4 regions of the Exiguobacterium abrahamii genome follow, and region 1 is predicted to be linked to each of the others. Evidence: riboswitches for the same ligand, from Rfam matches in the RefSeq annotation. Region 1 holds a riboswitch; each other region holds the start of a gene.

Region 1 (3,998 bases):
TTTACGATGATGTTCGCGATGTTATCGCTTTTGACCGCATTTTTCGCAGAAGATACCGTCTTCATTTGGCTCTTGTCCTTAGCCGGACTCGGGGCTCAAGTCGGCTGGATTTCCATCTCTGCTTCTCAGCTTGCATTTCGTCGTCAGTTCGTCCGAAACGGACACGATGTATCCGAACTGAAATTCAAGACACCACTCTATCCGGTGTTACCACTGATTTCGTTGACACTTAACGTCGTCGTCCTCGTCAGTCTTGCGTTTCAAGCGGATCAACGAATCGCGCTATACATCGGTGTTCCTTTCTTTCTTGTCATGTGGGGAAGTTATCATCTCTTCGTCAAAGGAAAACATCTATCCGCTCAAAGCGACATCCGTGTCGCCCCTTCTCAACTTGAAGAATAATTTCATCTAAAAAGAGGCCGCGGAATCATCCATGGCCTCTTTTTGTATGATTGTTCTATTCCTTAAGCGTCCGCATCATTAATAATTCGCCTTGATGGAGCTCTACCTTCGCTTCTGACGCACGCCATTCATTACTGACAGTCAAGGAACCTCCGACGGGTACGGGATGTGCATCAAGTGGATATTTGACTCCGGATAAGCTTAAGGTCGACTGCACAAGTGGAATGAACGAAAGATAATGATAGCTCCCTGCTTCGACTGCATACGTTCCCTCAGCCAAGTATCGCACCTCTTCTCGTTTCGTCACGAGTCGTGCCTCTGAATATTGCTTCAATAGATAGACATTTTGGACGGTCATGTCGAGCCGCCCACCAGTCGCCCCGATGATGATGATCTCCTCATGCTGTTCCCTCTCAGACACTGTACGAAGGGCCAGTTCAAGATCCGTCTCATCTTTCTCAGCCGGATGAACGATTGCCCCTTCTGGTACATAACCAAGCGAATCAAAATCACCGATTGTCAGGTCGCATGTCAGCCCAAACGATTCGACCGTCTGAACACCACCATCGACACCGACGATGAAATCACCCGGCTGACAAAACATCTGTAAATCCGGTACTTCTTCTCGCGGACCGGCACAAACGAGAATCGCCCGCATCTCAGACGCCTCGTGCCGAATAACGGAGTAAGCGTGGCGCAGTCGTGAATAGAATTCCTGCTACGATTCCACATAAGATGTACGAGGGAACCATATACGTTGCGTTATAGACGAAAGAGTATTCCACGACTGGACCTTTTGCATACTTGGCAAAAAAGACGATGCCACTGATGACATGACAGATATAACGGAGTCCTGCGCCTAATAACGTCGCCAGGAGAACGAACGCCATCAAGCTTTTCTTTTGTCCATTGCGCGCGGCTAGTCTGACTTGACGCGCGAACAGACCACTTAATCCGACGACACCATACGCAATCGTATAGTCAAGCATCGGTTGAACGATCGTCAAGACTTGTGGAGCGAACATCAATTGAATCGTACCGACAAGCGCTCCCGTGACGACCCCTCCGACGACACCGTGGCGAAACGCCATGACGAAGATCGGTAGCATCGCTAAGCTGATCGAACCACCTTGTGGCATTTTGAATGGAATCAGTAAATCAAAGACGACTCCGAGACTGGCGAAGATGGCAATTTCCATCATCATTTGTAACCGTTTCATGCTATTTTTTCCTCCTTCATTGTACGAGAGGACGCAAAAAGGCAGTACGACGAACGCCGTACTGCCTGCGTGCGCCACATCCCTACGTCCGTTTGAACGGAACAGGTTCGAAGGGTTAAAGTCTAAAAGACTCCTCTCAGCCGCTTTTCAAGCGACACCCCTTGCGGTCATCATATTTATTATACGGCAGCCCCTTGACGAATGCTAGTGATCGCTTCCGCATAATCCGGTGCATTGTAGATTGCTGATCCTGCGACGAGAACGTTCGCACCATTATCGATGCAAAGTTTTGCCGTTTCCGGATTGACGCCACCGTCAATTTCGATTTCAAATGTCAGACCACGATCTGCTTTCATTTGCGCGAGTGCTGCGAGTTTCGGCATGACACGCTCGATGAAGGCTTGTCCACCGAAGCCCGGATTGACCGTCATCAATAAGACCATGTCGACATCCTCAAGGACGTGTTCAATCGTTGATAATGGCGTGTGCGGATTCAAGACGACTCCTGCCTTTGCGCCCGCTGCTTTGATTTGTTGTAAGACACGATGGACATGATTCGTCGCTTCGACGTGGAACGTCACGATGTCTGCCCCTGCCTTGACGAAATCTTCAACGAAACGTTCTGGCTGGTCGATCATCAAATGGACATCGAGAATCATATCCGTCTTTTGACGTAAACTGCTAAGCACAGGTAATCCAAATGAGATGTTCGGTACGAACTGACCGTCCATGACATCAAAATGGATATAGTCCGCGCCTGCTGCTTCGACGGCTTTAACATCGCGTTCGAGATTCGCAAAATCTGCTGATAAGATAGATGGTGCAATTTTAATCATCTTCAATACCTCCGGGCTCGATTCTTGATTTCGTCTATAAACATACCATAGTTCTCATAACGAGAGGACATGATTTCTTGGGCTTCGACGGCTTCCTTGACGGCACAACCGGGTTCATTCAAATGCAAGCAACCTCGGTATTTGCACTCATCTTGTACAGCCACGAATTCAGGAAAACTCCATCGTACATCCTCGATTTCCATTTCATACGGAAAATCAAGGTTCGAGAAACCCGGTGTATCAGCAATCAATCCTTCGGCAAGCGGCATCAACGTAACGTGACGCGTCGTATGACGTCCGCGTCCGAGTGATTTCGAGATGGCACTTGTTTCTAAATCAAGAGAGGGCTCCAGTGCATTGAGCAATGAACTTTTCCCAACACCAGATTGTCCCGCGAGAACGCTCGTTTTTCCAGCAAGCAACGGACGGACTTGCTCAACACCCGACAACGTCTCACTTGATGTCTCGATGACCGTATATCCAATCTTCCGGTAAGCGGCAATTGCCTCTCGGACAGCCGGTCCTTTAACATCGTCAAGCAAGTCCATTTTCGTCAACAGGATGACGGGTTGAATTTCCTTCGCTTCGATCAAAACGAGAAATCGGTCGAGCAAGTGCGCTGAAAAATCAGGTTCTGCCGCCGAAACGACGAGCAATGCCTGGTCGATATTCGCGACAGGCGGGCGTACTAAAAAGTTGTCCCGCTCCTTCACTTCGAGAATATATCCCGTCTCACTTTCGATATGAAGAACGACTTCGTCTCCAACGACTGGACTGATGCCGCGTTTTCGGAAATTCCCTCTTGCCCGTGAACGGACCTCTCCTTCTGGTGTCATGACATCATAAAAGCCACCCTGCAGGCGTATGATCGTTCCTTCTCGATTCTCTTCGATGCGTTGTTCCGTCATCCTATGCACTCCTTTTTCATCACATTCACTGTGCGTCTTTTGCTTGATTGTACGTGATGGTTTTTGAACGATACACCGTATCGTCTTTATAAATCGTAATCTTGCCTTCTTCTCCCGGATCAATCGTCACCGGCACGTCGAATGTCTCATCTTGGTCAATCGATTCCTCGATGACGGTCCGCTTCCCTTTCGCATCTTCCGTCTCAATCCGGATGACTTGTTTCGGTGGTTCCTCGTCCTCGTTCTCGCTGACCGCATCATAGACGACCTTTTCAGGGAACGTCGCTGTCACCGTTTTTTCTTCCTCACCTTTTGAGATGAAGACCGTCACGGAGTCGTTCGGTTCGACTTGTGCTCCTGCTTGCGGGAATTGACGGATGACTTGATCGAGCTTGACATCACTTGAGAATTCTTGTTCAAACGTACCGTCGAGACCCATTTCATCGAGATACGCTTTCGCTTCATCACTCGATAAGTTCGTCAAGTCTTTCAATTCAAAGGACGACGTTCCTTCTGAGACAGTGATCGTAATCGTCTGTTCTTTTGCGATCACTTCCGTCCCAGCAGAGATCGATTGCCGGATCACATTACCTCGCGCGATTTCATCCGACTTTTCGCGTTCGACCTCGACT
Region 2 (3,998 bases), 780 kb from region 1:
CCGATCGGTTGAAATCGAGTTTGCCGTGAGTAACGGTTCATCGAATCAATCCACTCGTTGGACTACTCGCGACCGCATACTGTTTCTTCTCGATACGTCCCGCTTCGTATCCGAAGCGCCCTGCTTCGACAGCTAGTCGCATGGCGTACGCCATCTTGACCGGATCTTGAGCATGGGCGACAGCGGAGTTCAATAAGACACCATCCGCACCGAGTTCCATCGCATAGGCGACGTCGGTCGGTGAACCGATCCCGGCGTCGACGATGACCGGCACCGTCGTCTGCTCGATGATGAATCGTAGATGAAGTGGGTTGAGAATGCCTTGCCCGGAACCGATCGGTGACGCTGCCGGCATGATGGCGTGACAACCGAGTTCTTCGAGTCGCCGTGCAAGGACGACATCGTCCGACGTATACGGTAAGACGATGAAACCTTCTTTAAGTAATTCTTCAGAAGCCCGTAACGTCTCGATCGGATCAGGTAGTAACGTCTTGTCGCAACCGATCACTTCGACCTTAACCATGTCGCACATACCGGATGCCCGCGCAAGCTTCGCCAACCGTACGGCTTCCTCTGCCGTCTTCGCACCGGCCGTGTTCGGTAGTAAATCATACTTTGTTAAATCAAGCGACTCGAGGAAGTTCGCTTGTTGTTTATCAAAAATATCGAGCCGACGGACGGCGAACGTCAAGATTTTTGAGGCGGACGCATCGATTGCTTCCTGCTGTACCGTAGCGTCCGTATATTTCCCCGTTCCGAGTAATAACCGTGATTCAAATGTCTTTTCTCCAATTTTCAGCATGTTTATCCTCCTCCTACGAAATGAACGATTTCAAATGTGTCGTTGTCTCGAACGACCGTCTGACCGTACGCCATGCGATCGATGATTTGTCGATTCTGTTCGACGATGACGAGCTTTTCCCCTAAGCCGAGTTGCGTGAGCATGTCCTCGATCGTTTGAATCTGTTCGATCGTGTGGTCATTGCCGTTAATCGTAATGTTCATCGGACTTCCTCCTTCTGAATCAACCGTAATGTATTTACCAAGACTTCCGCTGTCGCCGGTGCGAGTAATATGCCATGCCGATGATGCCCTGTCGCCATGAAGATCCGACGGGATGAATCGGCGACTCCGATATATGGCAAGCCTGACGCCGTTTGTGGTCGTACACCGGACCAGACTTCTTCGATGACCGCGTCACGAATCGGTGGATACAGTCGTTCTGCTGCTTGAAGCAATGACGTGATCCCAGCGACACTGACACCGACCGTCTCGTCGTACGGCAGTTCGGTCGCACCGATCAAAATTCGTCCGTCTGCTTTTGGCACAAGGTAGACAGCGTCGTCAAACAGGATCGAGCGTAACGGCTGACCCGCGAGACGGACGGCGAGACATTCCCCTTTGACCCCATATGTCGCGATCGAAATACCAGCTGTATCGAGCAAGGCTTGCGACCCGCGTCCGGCAGCGACCGTCACTGTTCGTCCGGTCCAGATTCCCGCATTCGATTCGATCCTGATGAAGTCATCGTTCTCTTCGATACGTGTGACCTCCACTTGTTCTTCGATTGGTACCCCACGCTTTCGTAAGGCATATATCAATGCAGTCGTCAGTCGTCGTGGATCGATTTGACCGACCGCTGGAAACAGATGCTCGCGTCCTTTACGTTTTAACAAAAACGGTTGTTCCCGGTACCCACAATCGATGCCAGTCTCTCGCTCGAGACGACGTGCAAGCAGCGGATACAGACGACGACTACGTGCGGCAAGTAAATGCAATTCCGCTCTCAGCTCGATGTCCGTCGCAAGCATCCCGGCAGCTGCGCGGCTCGTTCCTTGTCCGCATGTTCCGCGTTCTAAGACGACGACGGATTCATTCTGACAGGCGAGACCGTAAGCAAGCGTCAACCCGATGACTCCGCCGCCGATGATGATGTGATCCGTCATACGCGAACCCCCTGGTAACTTAGAATGGCGGCGAGTGGATCCGATTGACCGAGAATACCCGATAAGACAGCGATTCCGGTTGCACCGGTCGCTGAGATTTCAGGCAAGCGTTCTGGTGTGATTCCGCCGATCGCAATGACCGGTTTCGTCGTGAAGGTGACGACTTGCTTCAAGGCGTCGATTCCCCGTGGCGGCACATTCGGCTTCGACGCTGTCGGATAAATATGACCGTACAGCAGGCGGTCGGCTCCTTCCGCTTCTGCTGCCAGTGCCTCTGCTAGTGAATGGACCGATTTCCCGATGACGAGATTCGGAAAATGACGTCGGACATCGCGGACACGCAAGGACCGTCGCGTCAACTGCACACCGATGCCTGCGACATGGGCGACGTCGACCCGGTCATGAACCGTTAACTGCTCAGGCGAATAACCATGCACAAGGAGCGCGTCGATTAGATCAAGCAATTCTGCTGCCGACAAGTTCGGTTCTCGTAGATGCAGCTGATCCGTATAAGGTTGAAGGGAGTGAAAGGTCTTTATTCCGTCAAGCGGATGAATGGATCCCGTCGAAATCAGATGTAAACGCATCATGTTCTTCCTTTCCATACGAAAAAGGACCACTCCCGATGTTGAAGGGAGTGGTCCGAAAATGCGCTGAAGCGCTAAGGATATCTAAGGTTTCGAGCCACTTCCCTCCGCTAGTACGAACTAGATCAGGTTCAAAGGGTCCGGATACTTCCGTCTCAGTCTGCTGGGAGACTCCCCTAGTGTCTTTTCGTGTTTAATTGGCTTGCCCCATTAGTCTAGCATGAGTCGCTTTGCTTCGCTAGTCCTAGTTGAGCGCTTCCACTTGCTGAATCAGCTCCGATTTCGTCGGTCGCTGTTGCTCTTGGCTGTCGGCATACGTCTGCTTTAGCTTCAGGATGCGCATTACTTTAGCGTCGAGCATCTCCGGCGTCAGCGTTTTGTCTTTGACGGCTTGCATCACTTCGGCATGGACCTTTGTGTAAGCACCTGCCTCTGAAAACATTGCCATATCAGCTCCGTTGACGAGCGACTGACGTGCCGCTTCCGCGAGACCATATTGTTTCGTGATCGCTCCCATGACGAGATCATCCGTGATGATGACACCGTTGAATCCGAGTTGCTGACGCAAAAGGTCAGTCAAGATCGGCTTTGAGAGCGAGGATGGATTCGTATCGTCATACGCGGGATAGAGAATATGGGCAACCATCACCATCTCGGCGCCCTCTTGAATCGCTTCTTTAAACGGTAACAGTTCCGTCCGCTTCAATTCTTCCTTTGATGCCATCACTTTCGGTAGCCCGACATGGGAATCGACACTCGTATTGCCGTGACCGGGAAAATGTTTGACGACCGGAATCGTTCCCGTCTCCTGCATCCCGTGCATCAGGGCCGTACCAAGCGTCGCGACGGTCTTCGAATCAGCACTGAACGCACGGTCGCCGATGATCGGATTGTTCGGATTACTGTTGACGTCTAGGACCGGTGCGAAGTCCATGTTGAAGCCATAAAATCGTGACAAATGACCGAGCGTACGTCCGACATCTTCCATTTTCGCATCATCTGCTCCTTGCGCTATCCGTTGACTCGTCGGTAGACGTAATCGTTGATCCGGTACCCGGCTGACCCGTCCGCCTTCTTCATCGATCCCAACAAACGCATACGGTTTTTGATCCGTCTCTTGAATCGCACGTGTGAACGTCAAGAGTTGTTCTTCTGACGTGATGTTTCCGCCGAGCAGTAAGACCCCGCCAATCGCATGCGTCTGTAATAATTTTCGGTCAGCTGCTGAAAGTTCCGTGCCGGCGACTCCGATATAGAGCAGTTGATCGATTTTTTCTGACGTCGACATCGCTGCCAATTGTTGCTTTAGTTTTGCTTGTTGTCGTTCTTCTTTCGTCGGCTCAGGCTTCGGCTTCTTTTCTTCTGTCGGTTGTTTCGTTTCCGGTTGTGATGATTTCGTTGGTTCCGTCGTCTCCTGCGCACACCCTGCAAGCAACAGGCAACCGATCAGTACGGCTTTCTTCAC
Region 3 (3,998 bases), on a different contig from region 1:
AATGTCAACTTCGGTCCGGATCTTGATGTCAACAGCAACCCTGGAAATCCCGTCATCGGTGTCCGCTCGTTCTCGAGTGATCCGGCGCTCGTCGGCACGCTCGGTTCCGCTTTGATGAAGGGGATTCAGGATGAAGGCGTCGCAGCGACTGCCAAACACTTCCCGGGTCACGGCGATACGGCGACCGATTCCCACTATGGCTTGCCGGTCGTCGACCGGTCCCTGCAGGAACTAGAACAAGTCGAGCTCCTCCCGTTCAAGCGAGCTATTGCTGAAGACATCGATATGGTCATGACGGGACATATCGGAATGCCGCAAATCGAACCCGAAGTCGTCACGTCGAAAAACGGTACTTTCCCGTTACCTGCGACGTTATCGGATGACGTCATCACGGGCGTACTGCGCGAAAAGCTCGGCTACGATGGCATCGTCATCACGGACGCATTGAACATGCAGGCGATCGTCGACAACTTCACAGAATCAGAAGCAGTCTTAAAGACGTTTGACGCTGGAGTCGACATCGCGCTTATGCCGACGATTCTTCGTTCCAAGCAAGATGTCGAAAAGCTCGACCAGATTTTTAAAGACGTGATCGCAGCGGTTAAAGACGGTCGTCTTTCAGAGAAACGAATTGATCAATCGGTCGAGCGAATCCTGACCCTGAAGGCAGAACGCGGAATATGGAACGGTACGACTGATTCGACATCACTAGCTGAAAAAATCGCGCAAGCGAACCAAATCGTCGGCAGTCCCGAGCATAAAGCAAAAGAACGCGCGATGACGGAAGCCGCAGTCACACTCGTGAAAAATAATCAGCGGACGTTACCATTCAAGCCGAAAAAGAATGCCAACGTCCTTGTGATCGCTCCTGCGGCGGATCAGACGGACAGCATGAAAAAGACGATCGCTTCCCTACCTAAGAATCGGAACTGGCACGTGACGACAGCGAATTACTCGGCTACTACGCTACCGCTCGACCAAAACCCGATATTACGGGCGCAACTCGATGCAGCAGATTACATCATCGTCGGTTCCAACGTCAACACGAGTGCTAAACTACTACCTAACGCACCAGAACAAGCGATTCCGGCTTCGATCTTCCGCTATGCGAAACAAACGGAGACACCATCCGTCCTGCTCAGTCTCCGTAACCCATACGATGTTGCTGTTCAACCGGACGCACCGGCACATGTCCTCGTCTATGGCTTCAAAGGTGATCCGAACGGTCCAGACTCCGAAGCAGGCAATCTAAAATCAGCGGGACCGAACCTGCCTGCAGGTATCCGCGCGATCTTCGGAACGTTCAAACCGCAAGGCACTTCACCGGTTGATGTGCCGGTCTTTCAGAACGGTGTCTTTACCGACAAACTGCATCTCGAATTCGGTGACGGCTTTAAAAACTGGAAAAAATGAGGACATGATACACAAAAGACCGAAGCTCCTTAAAGGATGCCTCGGTCTTTTAATGATGGATATGCAGATTCGGCTTCTGCTTTCGCACGCTCGTAGACACGATGAAGTGAATAAGTCAACGAAGCGTAGAGGACGACGACCAGGACAGTCGCGATGGAACTCCCCGTTGTAAAACCGAACTGAAGCAACCCCTGAAAATTCTGAATCGTAGCATATGTTCCGTACACCGCCATCAGGATGGGAATGATGTACCCAACAAATCTCACTTTTACTTTTCCAAGCACCTGCTGCACGACATATGCCGCGAGGATCACGAGTGCGATGACGACGATTTCCATTCCAATCCCTACTTTCACTAGATGGTATTCCTAATTCTACCACTTAGTGATTCAAGAAGATACCGCTCGTGCCGGAATCGTTTCGTAAACCGACGTAAACGTCTCTTCCGTCCATCCCATATGCCAAAACAGCAACTCATAATAACAGCTCGTCACGAAATGACGTTTCATCCGCTCGCGTTCCGTCGGGCTTGCTTGCTCCGCCAGCGCATCAAGCCGTGCAATCTGTTCAAAGACGACCTTTTCAAACCATTCCGAGCTGTACGTGTCGATCCATTGCTGATAGATTTTTTCTTCCGGTGTACACGTCAGTAATTGTTGCCCGACTTCATAATACAACCAGTAACATGGCAAGATGGCAGCAATCGTCTCTCCAAGCGTTCCTTCACTCGCATGATGCATGTGCGAGACGTACGCATATGCTGTCGGTGCCGGTTCAAATGCTTCAAGGTCTGCTGCCGTAATACCGAGCGGCTCAAAAAATGATTGATGTAAGCTCAGCTCTGCCTCGTAAGTCGAAGTCGCATGTTCGGCAAGTGTCGCGATCGTCGCAAAGTCGTCTGCTTTTGACGCTGCCTTTGCTTGAATCTTCGCAAAGTGTTTTAAGTAATAGGCATCCTGCATGACGTAATGCCGAAATTTCGAGAGTGGTAACGTCCCCTCTCCGATTCCTTGAACGAATGGGTGCGTAAAACTACTGTCCCAATACGCTTGTGCCGCTTGTTTGATTTCTTGTGTGAATGTCATGATCTCATCCTCCTCGTTTAGTTATGAAACGAAAAAACACCACCCCGAAACACACGGGCATGGCGCAAGAAGAACAAGACTTGACGCCACTTCCCTCCGTAAGTACGAACTTAATCAGGTTCAAAGGGTCCGAACGTCTTCGTTCGTCTCAGTCGGTCTACCGACTCCCCTAGTGGTCATTATTCGATTCAAATTCACTATAGCATGCTGAAAATGGAAGTCAAGTTGTCCTCTTTTCGCTATACTATGGAGTGTCAGAAGACGGATGCCGTCTCCATCTACAGACCGATTCCGAACTTCTTTCGTTCTCGTACACTAACTTTAGTACCTGATACTATAATTCATTCTGTTACTTACAAATTGGAGGATTTCATTATGCATACACCAACAAAAATCATAGCGTCAGCCGTTATCGCTTCTGCTCTATTACTCCCGACAGCCGCATCTGCCGAACAAGTCGTCGATAAGACGATCGTCACACTCGGGGAGTCGCTCGGCGCAAAGGATAAAGCTTGGGTGCTTTCCCGTCTCAATGCACCGGAAGGCATCACTCCGATCATCGCCACTTCTGCTGACGAAGAAAAATATCTCGGGAAAAACATTCCACAGTCGCAAAAAGGTGGCAATATGTATTCGTCGGCTAAGATTGAACTGACGGAAAAAGGTGATGGACTTTCCGTCTCGACGGAGAACATCACATGGGTGACAAAGGATATGTATCTCAACGCTCTCGTCACAGCGGGTGTCAAAGATGCCGATATCACGATCACTTCTCCCTACAAGGTGACCGGGACATCGGCACTGACAGGAATCATGAAAGCGTACGATCAAACTTCCGCTGAGACGGGAATTAAGTTAAGTGACGAACGCAAGGATTTAGCACAGCAAGAATTATCGGTCACATCAGACGTCGGAAAAACGGTCGGCACGGATAAAGTCGCTGACTTAATGAATGAGATCAAGGCTGAGATCGCCAATCAAAAACCGGAAACCAAAGTCGAGATCGAAAACCTGATCGTCCAAGTCATTCAAAACAACAATATCCAGTTGTCTGACGCACAAATGGACCGGTTGACGAATCTATTCAATCAAATGGAGCAAGCGAACATCAACTGGGGACAAATCGAGAGTGGTTTGAAAAATGCGGGGCAAGACATCCATGCCTTCGCAACATCAGAAGAAACGAAAGGGTTTTTCGCTAAATTATTCGATGGACTCAGTGACTTCTTCAGTTCAATCGCTGGTGTGTTCAAATAATTCAGACTTCCGTAACTGACAAAAAAATAGTAAACTAGAGATATCTGAAACGAAAGGTGGTGTGAAAAGATGGACTTTGCCGCGTGCAAACACTGGTTGATGGAACAATTGTATCTGTTGCGCGCGATTTTTCATGGAATGGCGTTCTAAGGCACCCGTCTGCCCTTTTTTAGAACTTCATGATTGAAAAATACAGCAAAGCGCATCTTTCACACGTGATGGAGAGTGCTATTTGCGCTCTCC
Region 4 (3,998 bases), on a different contig from region 1:
GTCCAGTCGGTACGCCAATCGTGGCAGCTGCAACAGGTACAGTCATTACAGCATCAGGTGGCGGACCTTACGGAAACCATGTCATGATCGCTCACCAATTGAACGGGAAGACATATACGACAGTATATGCTCACATGAGTTCACTCAATGTTCATGCTGGTCAACGTGTCAGCCAAGGTCAACAAATTGGCGCGTTAGGTAGTACAGGAAATTCAACAGGACCACACCTACACTTCGAAATCCATATCGGTGGGTATAGCTATAGTGCGACTGGTCCAGCTAACTCAGTTAATCCAATGTCGATGCTTTAATCGTAAAGAATCGTTGCGTATGCAACGGTTCTTTTTTTGTCATTTTCAAAAAATAAATCATATATTACAAAAAACCGTTTTCATTTGAAATGTAAATGAAATTTTTTTGAAACGATTACGGTGCTATAATCTATTTCAGATATGAGAGAAACTTGAATACTATAATAAAATATGAAAAAACATAAGTGAGGAAAACGATATATGCTAAAAAAACTAATTTCTACCATTGTTTTAGGAGCATTACTTATAACAGGAACACAACCGATTGCAGCAGCGACAATTAAAGAAAAAAAGGCTGAGAATGCCGCTGAACAACGTAAACTTGAAAAAGCAATCAAAAAACAAGAAGCTAAAATCTCAAAAGAGCAACGTCAAATCAATCAAATTGACGCAGCAATCAACGAAAAGATTTTCCAAGTCTCCGAAAAAAATAAACAAATTGAACAGTTGAACGTTCGAATCGATGAGTTAAAGGCAGACATCGTCCGTTACGAAGAAATGTTACAGAAACAGGAAGAATTACTCGGTGATCGTTTGCGTGTTTTCCAAGAGAACGATGGAAACTCGATTAAATGGGAAGAAGTCATTTTTGGATCGAAGGACTTAGGTGATTTATTCAGCCGTGTCATGGCGGGAAAAAAAATCGCTGAGCAAGACGATAAAATGATTTCGGATTACATCGCAACGCAACAAAAATTAGCAGAAGCAAAACAAGCGCTCGTTGAGAAAAAAGCGGAGCAAATGCAAGAAAAGAAAGTATTGATTGAACAAAAGAAAGCGTTAAAGCTTCAAATGAAAGAACGTAGTGCTACGCTGAAGAAATTACGAAAAGGGAAGACGAAGTTCACGACAGAACTGTTAGACGCAAAAGAACTTCAAGCGACTCTCGAAGCGCAAGAACGTGCAATTGCGGCAGCAAAGGCAGCCGCTAAAGCAGCGGCTGAAAAAGCAGCAGCGGAGAAAGCAGCAGCTGAAAAAGCCGCTAAAGCGAATGCTCAAGCAGCAAAACAAGCAGGTAAGAGTTCAGAATCTACTGATTCTGTTGCCCCGCCCGTTGTTTCGAGTGGAGGGAAATTCGTTCGACCATCTTCTGGTGGAGTGTCGCAAGGATTCGGACCAGCAAGCGGCGCGAACGGTTATACGTTCCACAACGGTGTTGATTTCAGTGGTTCGGTCGGGTCTCCAATCGTCGCTGCAGCAGCTGGAACGGTCATTACAGCATCAGGTGGTGGACCTTACGGTAATCATGTCATGATTTCTCACTTCCTCGATGGACAAGTGTACACGACCGTCTACGCACATATGAGTTCATTATCGGTTCGTGCAGGACAAACGGTCTCTCAAGGTCAGCAAGTCGGAACACTTGGTAGTACAGGGAATTCAACAGGGCCACACTTACATTTCGAACTACATGTCGGAGGCTATCAATACAGTGCTTCTTCTCCTCTGAATGCAGTCAATCCATTGGCATATCTGTAATCAAAACGGGCTTCGGCTCGTTTTTTTTTCTTCTCTATGCTACAGTTAAGGCGAAACGAATACTTGAGCAACTAGGGGAGCTGGAGGAATCCGGCTGAGAGGAAAACCAATCTGTTTTCGACCCTATTACCTGAACTGGATAATACCAGCGTAGGAAAGTTGAGCCGAACGGATACCGGAATGCGTGTATAACGCTTTCGTATAGCGTCGACTGCTTTTTTACAGCGGTCGACGCTTTTTTTGTCGGTCACGACTCCCTTACATTGCTCGATGGGAAGGTGAAAAGAACATGAAACACGTACTGACGATTGCAGGATCCGACTCCGGTGGTGGAGCGGGGATTCAAGCAGATTTAAAAACATTTTCAGCTTTAGGCGTTTATGGAATGAGCGTCCTGACAGCCGTCACGGCGCAAAATACGTTGGGTGTTCAAGCGGTGGAAGAGTTATCCCCAGAAATCGTAGATGCCCAGTTAACGTCGATTTTTTCAGACATTCGTGTCGATGCGATCAAAATCGGAATGGTCTCGAATGCGCAGACGATTCGTGTCATTGCTACACATCTCCGCAAACAGACAGTTCCGATCATATTAGATCCCGTCATGGTCGCTAAAGGTGGTCATGCCCTATTGCGGACGGAGGCTGAACAAGCATTGATTTCAGAACTTCTACCACTTGCGACACTCGTCACACCGAATTTACCGGAAGCGGAGCGTTTAACAGGACGATCAGTGACCAATCTAGAGGAAATGCGATTGGCGATGCATCAATTGGCTACACAGACAGGTGCAGTATTACTAAAAGGTGGGCATCTCTCGGGAGCTGCGACGGATTTGTTGTTTGATGGGGAAGTGGAACACCGCTTCACATCGGAACGGTTAGACAATCAACATACTCATGGAACTGGTTGTACCTTATCTGCGGCGATTGCGGCGCGGATGGCGCTTGGAGAAGATTTAACAGATAGCGTAAGACAGGCAAAGAGCTATGTCACGGAGGCAATTCGTCATGGATTTGCCCTCGGACAAGGTATTGGACCGACACATCATTTTCATTCACTTTGGAGGGATACACATGTTTACGACCATTCTTGAACACAAACCACTCATTCACCATCTGACGAACACGGTGACGATCAACGACTGCGCGAACGTCACACTCGCTGTTGGAGCATCACCCGTCATGGCGGAAGACATTCGCGAAGTAGAAGAGATGGTTAGACTCGCGCAAGCACTTGTCTTAAACATTGGTACGATCGATGCAGACATGCAAGCAGCTCAACGACTTGCATCCCGTGAAGCGGAACGTTTGAATGTCCCAATCGTTCTTGATCCAGTTGGAGCAGGGGCAACGACATTACGTACTGCCTTCTCTAAAGAACTTATCGATCTCGGGTGTACGGTCATTAAAGGAAATGCTTCTGAAATCAAGACGTTACTGGGGGAAGATGGGCGAACTAAGGGAGTCGATGCTGCGGGAGATGCAATGATGGATCGAGAAAGTATTCGTGCATTCGCTCGCAAACACAAATCTGTCCTCGTCGTGACAGGTCCGAACGACTATATCACGGATGGAACGCGCGAAATGGAATTACATGTAGGAACACCTCGTCTAGGAGATATCACGGGTACTGGCTGTATGACGGCTTCCTTAATTGCGAGTTTCCTCGGTGCAGGATATACAGCGTTTGAGGCGGCTGTTCACGGAACATTCGTCATGGGAAAAGCAGGAGAACAAGCAGCCTCCGCGCAAGGTCTTGGTGATTTTAAACGAGAGTTGTTCAATGCAATCAGCCTCATGACGGTACAAGATCTTGTGGAGGTGACAGAACGTGTCAATTGATTACTCCATCTATGCAGTGACGGATCGTCGGTACCATCCTGGATTCGCGATCGAGACGGTCGTTGAGGAAGCCATTTTAGGTGGGACAACGATCGTGCAACTACGGGAAAAAACAGCGCAAGGAAAGGAATTCTTCGATCAGGCAGTTCGGTTGAAAGCGCTCACGGATCGCTACGACGTTCCTTTGATCATCAATGACCGGATCGATATCGCGTTACTCGTCGGAGCTGGTTTGCATATCGGACAAGAAGACATTCCTTTAACCGCAGCACGTCGCCTTTTACCAGATGCTGTGATTGGTGTTTCGGTAGCAACCGTTGCACAAGCGATTGAAGCAGAACGAGACGGAGCATCTTATTTAGGCGTG

The links. A riboswitch is a leader RNA that binds a small molecule or an ion and turns the genes downstream of it on or off. The one in region 1 is predicted to bind thiamine pyrophosphate.
Region 2: it holds a riboswitch for thiamine pyrophosphate, as region 1 does, so the genes downstream of both, ITJ88_RS08620 (thiamine phosphate synthase) here and thiT (energy-coupled thiamine transporter ThiT) in region 1, are expected to answer to the same signal.
Region 3: it holds a riboswitch for thiamine pyrophosphate, as region 1 does, so the genes downstream of both, tenA (thiaminase II) here and thiT (energy-coupled thiamine transporter ThiT) in region 1, are expected to answer to the same signal.
Region 4: it holds a riboswitch for thiamine pyrophosphate, as region 1 does, so the genes downstream of both, thiD (bifunctional hydroxymethylpyrimidine kinase/phosphomethylpyrimidine kinase) here and thiT (energy-coupled thiamine transporter ThiT) in region 1, are expected to answer to the same signal.

Annotation. Positions count from the first base shown of each region.
Region 1 is NZ_JADOYC010000001.1:879,062-883,059, reverse strand. Features, by position in the region: gene ITJ88_RS04345 (amino acid permease) at 1-402, shown strand, start outside; gene ITJ88_RS04340 (thiamine diphosphokinase) at 458-1,060, opposite strand; gene thiT (energy-coupled thiamine transporter ThiT) at 1,062-1,622, opposite strand; TPP riboswitch at 1,685-1,794, opposite strand; gene rpe (ribulose-phosphate 3-epimerase) at 1,802-2,458, opposite strand; gene rsgA (ribosome small subunit-dependent GTPase A) at 2,461-3,366, opposite strand; gene pknB (Stk1 family PASTA domain-containing Ser/Thr kinase) at 3,392-3,998, opposite strand, start outside.
Region 2 is NZ_JADOYC010000001.1:1,656,291-1,660,288, forward strand. Features, by position in the region: gene ITJ88_RS08600 (ThiF family adenylyltransferase) at 1-41, opposite strand, end outside; gene ITJ88_RS08605 (thiazole synthase) at 38-802, opposite strand; gene thiS (sulfur carrier protein ThiS) at 805-1,005, opposite strand; gene ITJ88_RS08615 (FAD-dependent oxidoreductase) at 1,002-1,946, opposite strand; gene ITJ88_RS08620 (thiamine phosphate synthase) at 1,943-2,536, opposite strand; TPP riboswitch at 2,619-2,721, opposite strand; gene nagZ (beta-N-acetylhexosaminidase) at 2,778-3,998, opposite strand; gene ITJ88_RS08630 (OsmC family protein) at 3,995-3,998, opposite strand, start outside.
Region 3 is NZ_JADOYC010000002.1:279,757-283,754, reverse strand. Features, by position in the region: gene ITJ88_RS11130 (glycoside hydrolase family 3 protein) at 1-1,413, shown strand, start outside; gene ITJ88_RS11125 (hypothetical protein) at 1,443-1,751, opposite strand; gene tenA (thiaminase II) at 1,803-2,498, opposite strand; TPP riboswitch at 2,573-2,679, opposite strand; gene ITJ88_RS11115 (DUF1002 domain-containing protein) at 2,874-3,755, shown strand.
Region 4 is NZ_JADOYC010000004.1:101,474-105,471, forward strand. Features, by position in the region: gene ITJ88_RS12540 (murein hydrolase activator EnvC family protein) at 1-311, shown strand, start outside; gene ITJ88_RS12545 (murein hydrolase activator EnvC family protein) at 513-1,790, shown strand; TPP riboswitch at 1,854-1,964, shown strand; gene thiD (bifunctional hydroxymethylpyrimidine kinase/phosphomethylpyrimidine kinase) at 2,080-2,883, shown strand; gene thiM (hydroxyethylthiazole kinase) at 2,864-3,631, shown strand; gene thiE (thiamine phosphate synthase) at 3,621-3,998, shown strand, end outside.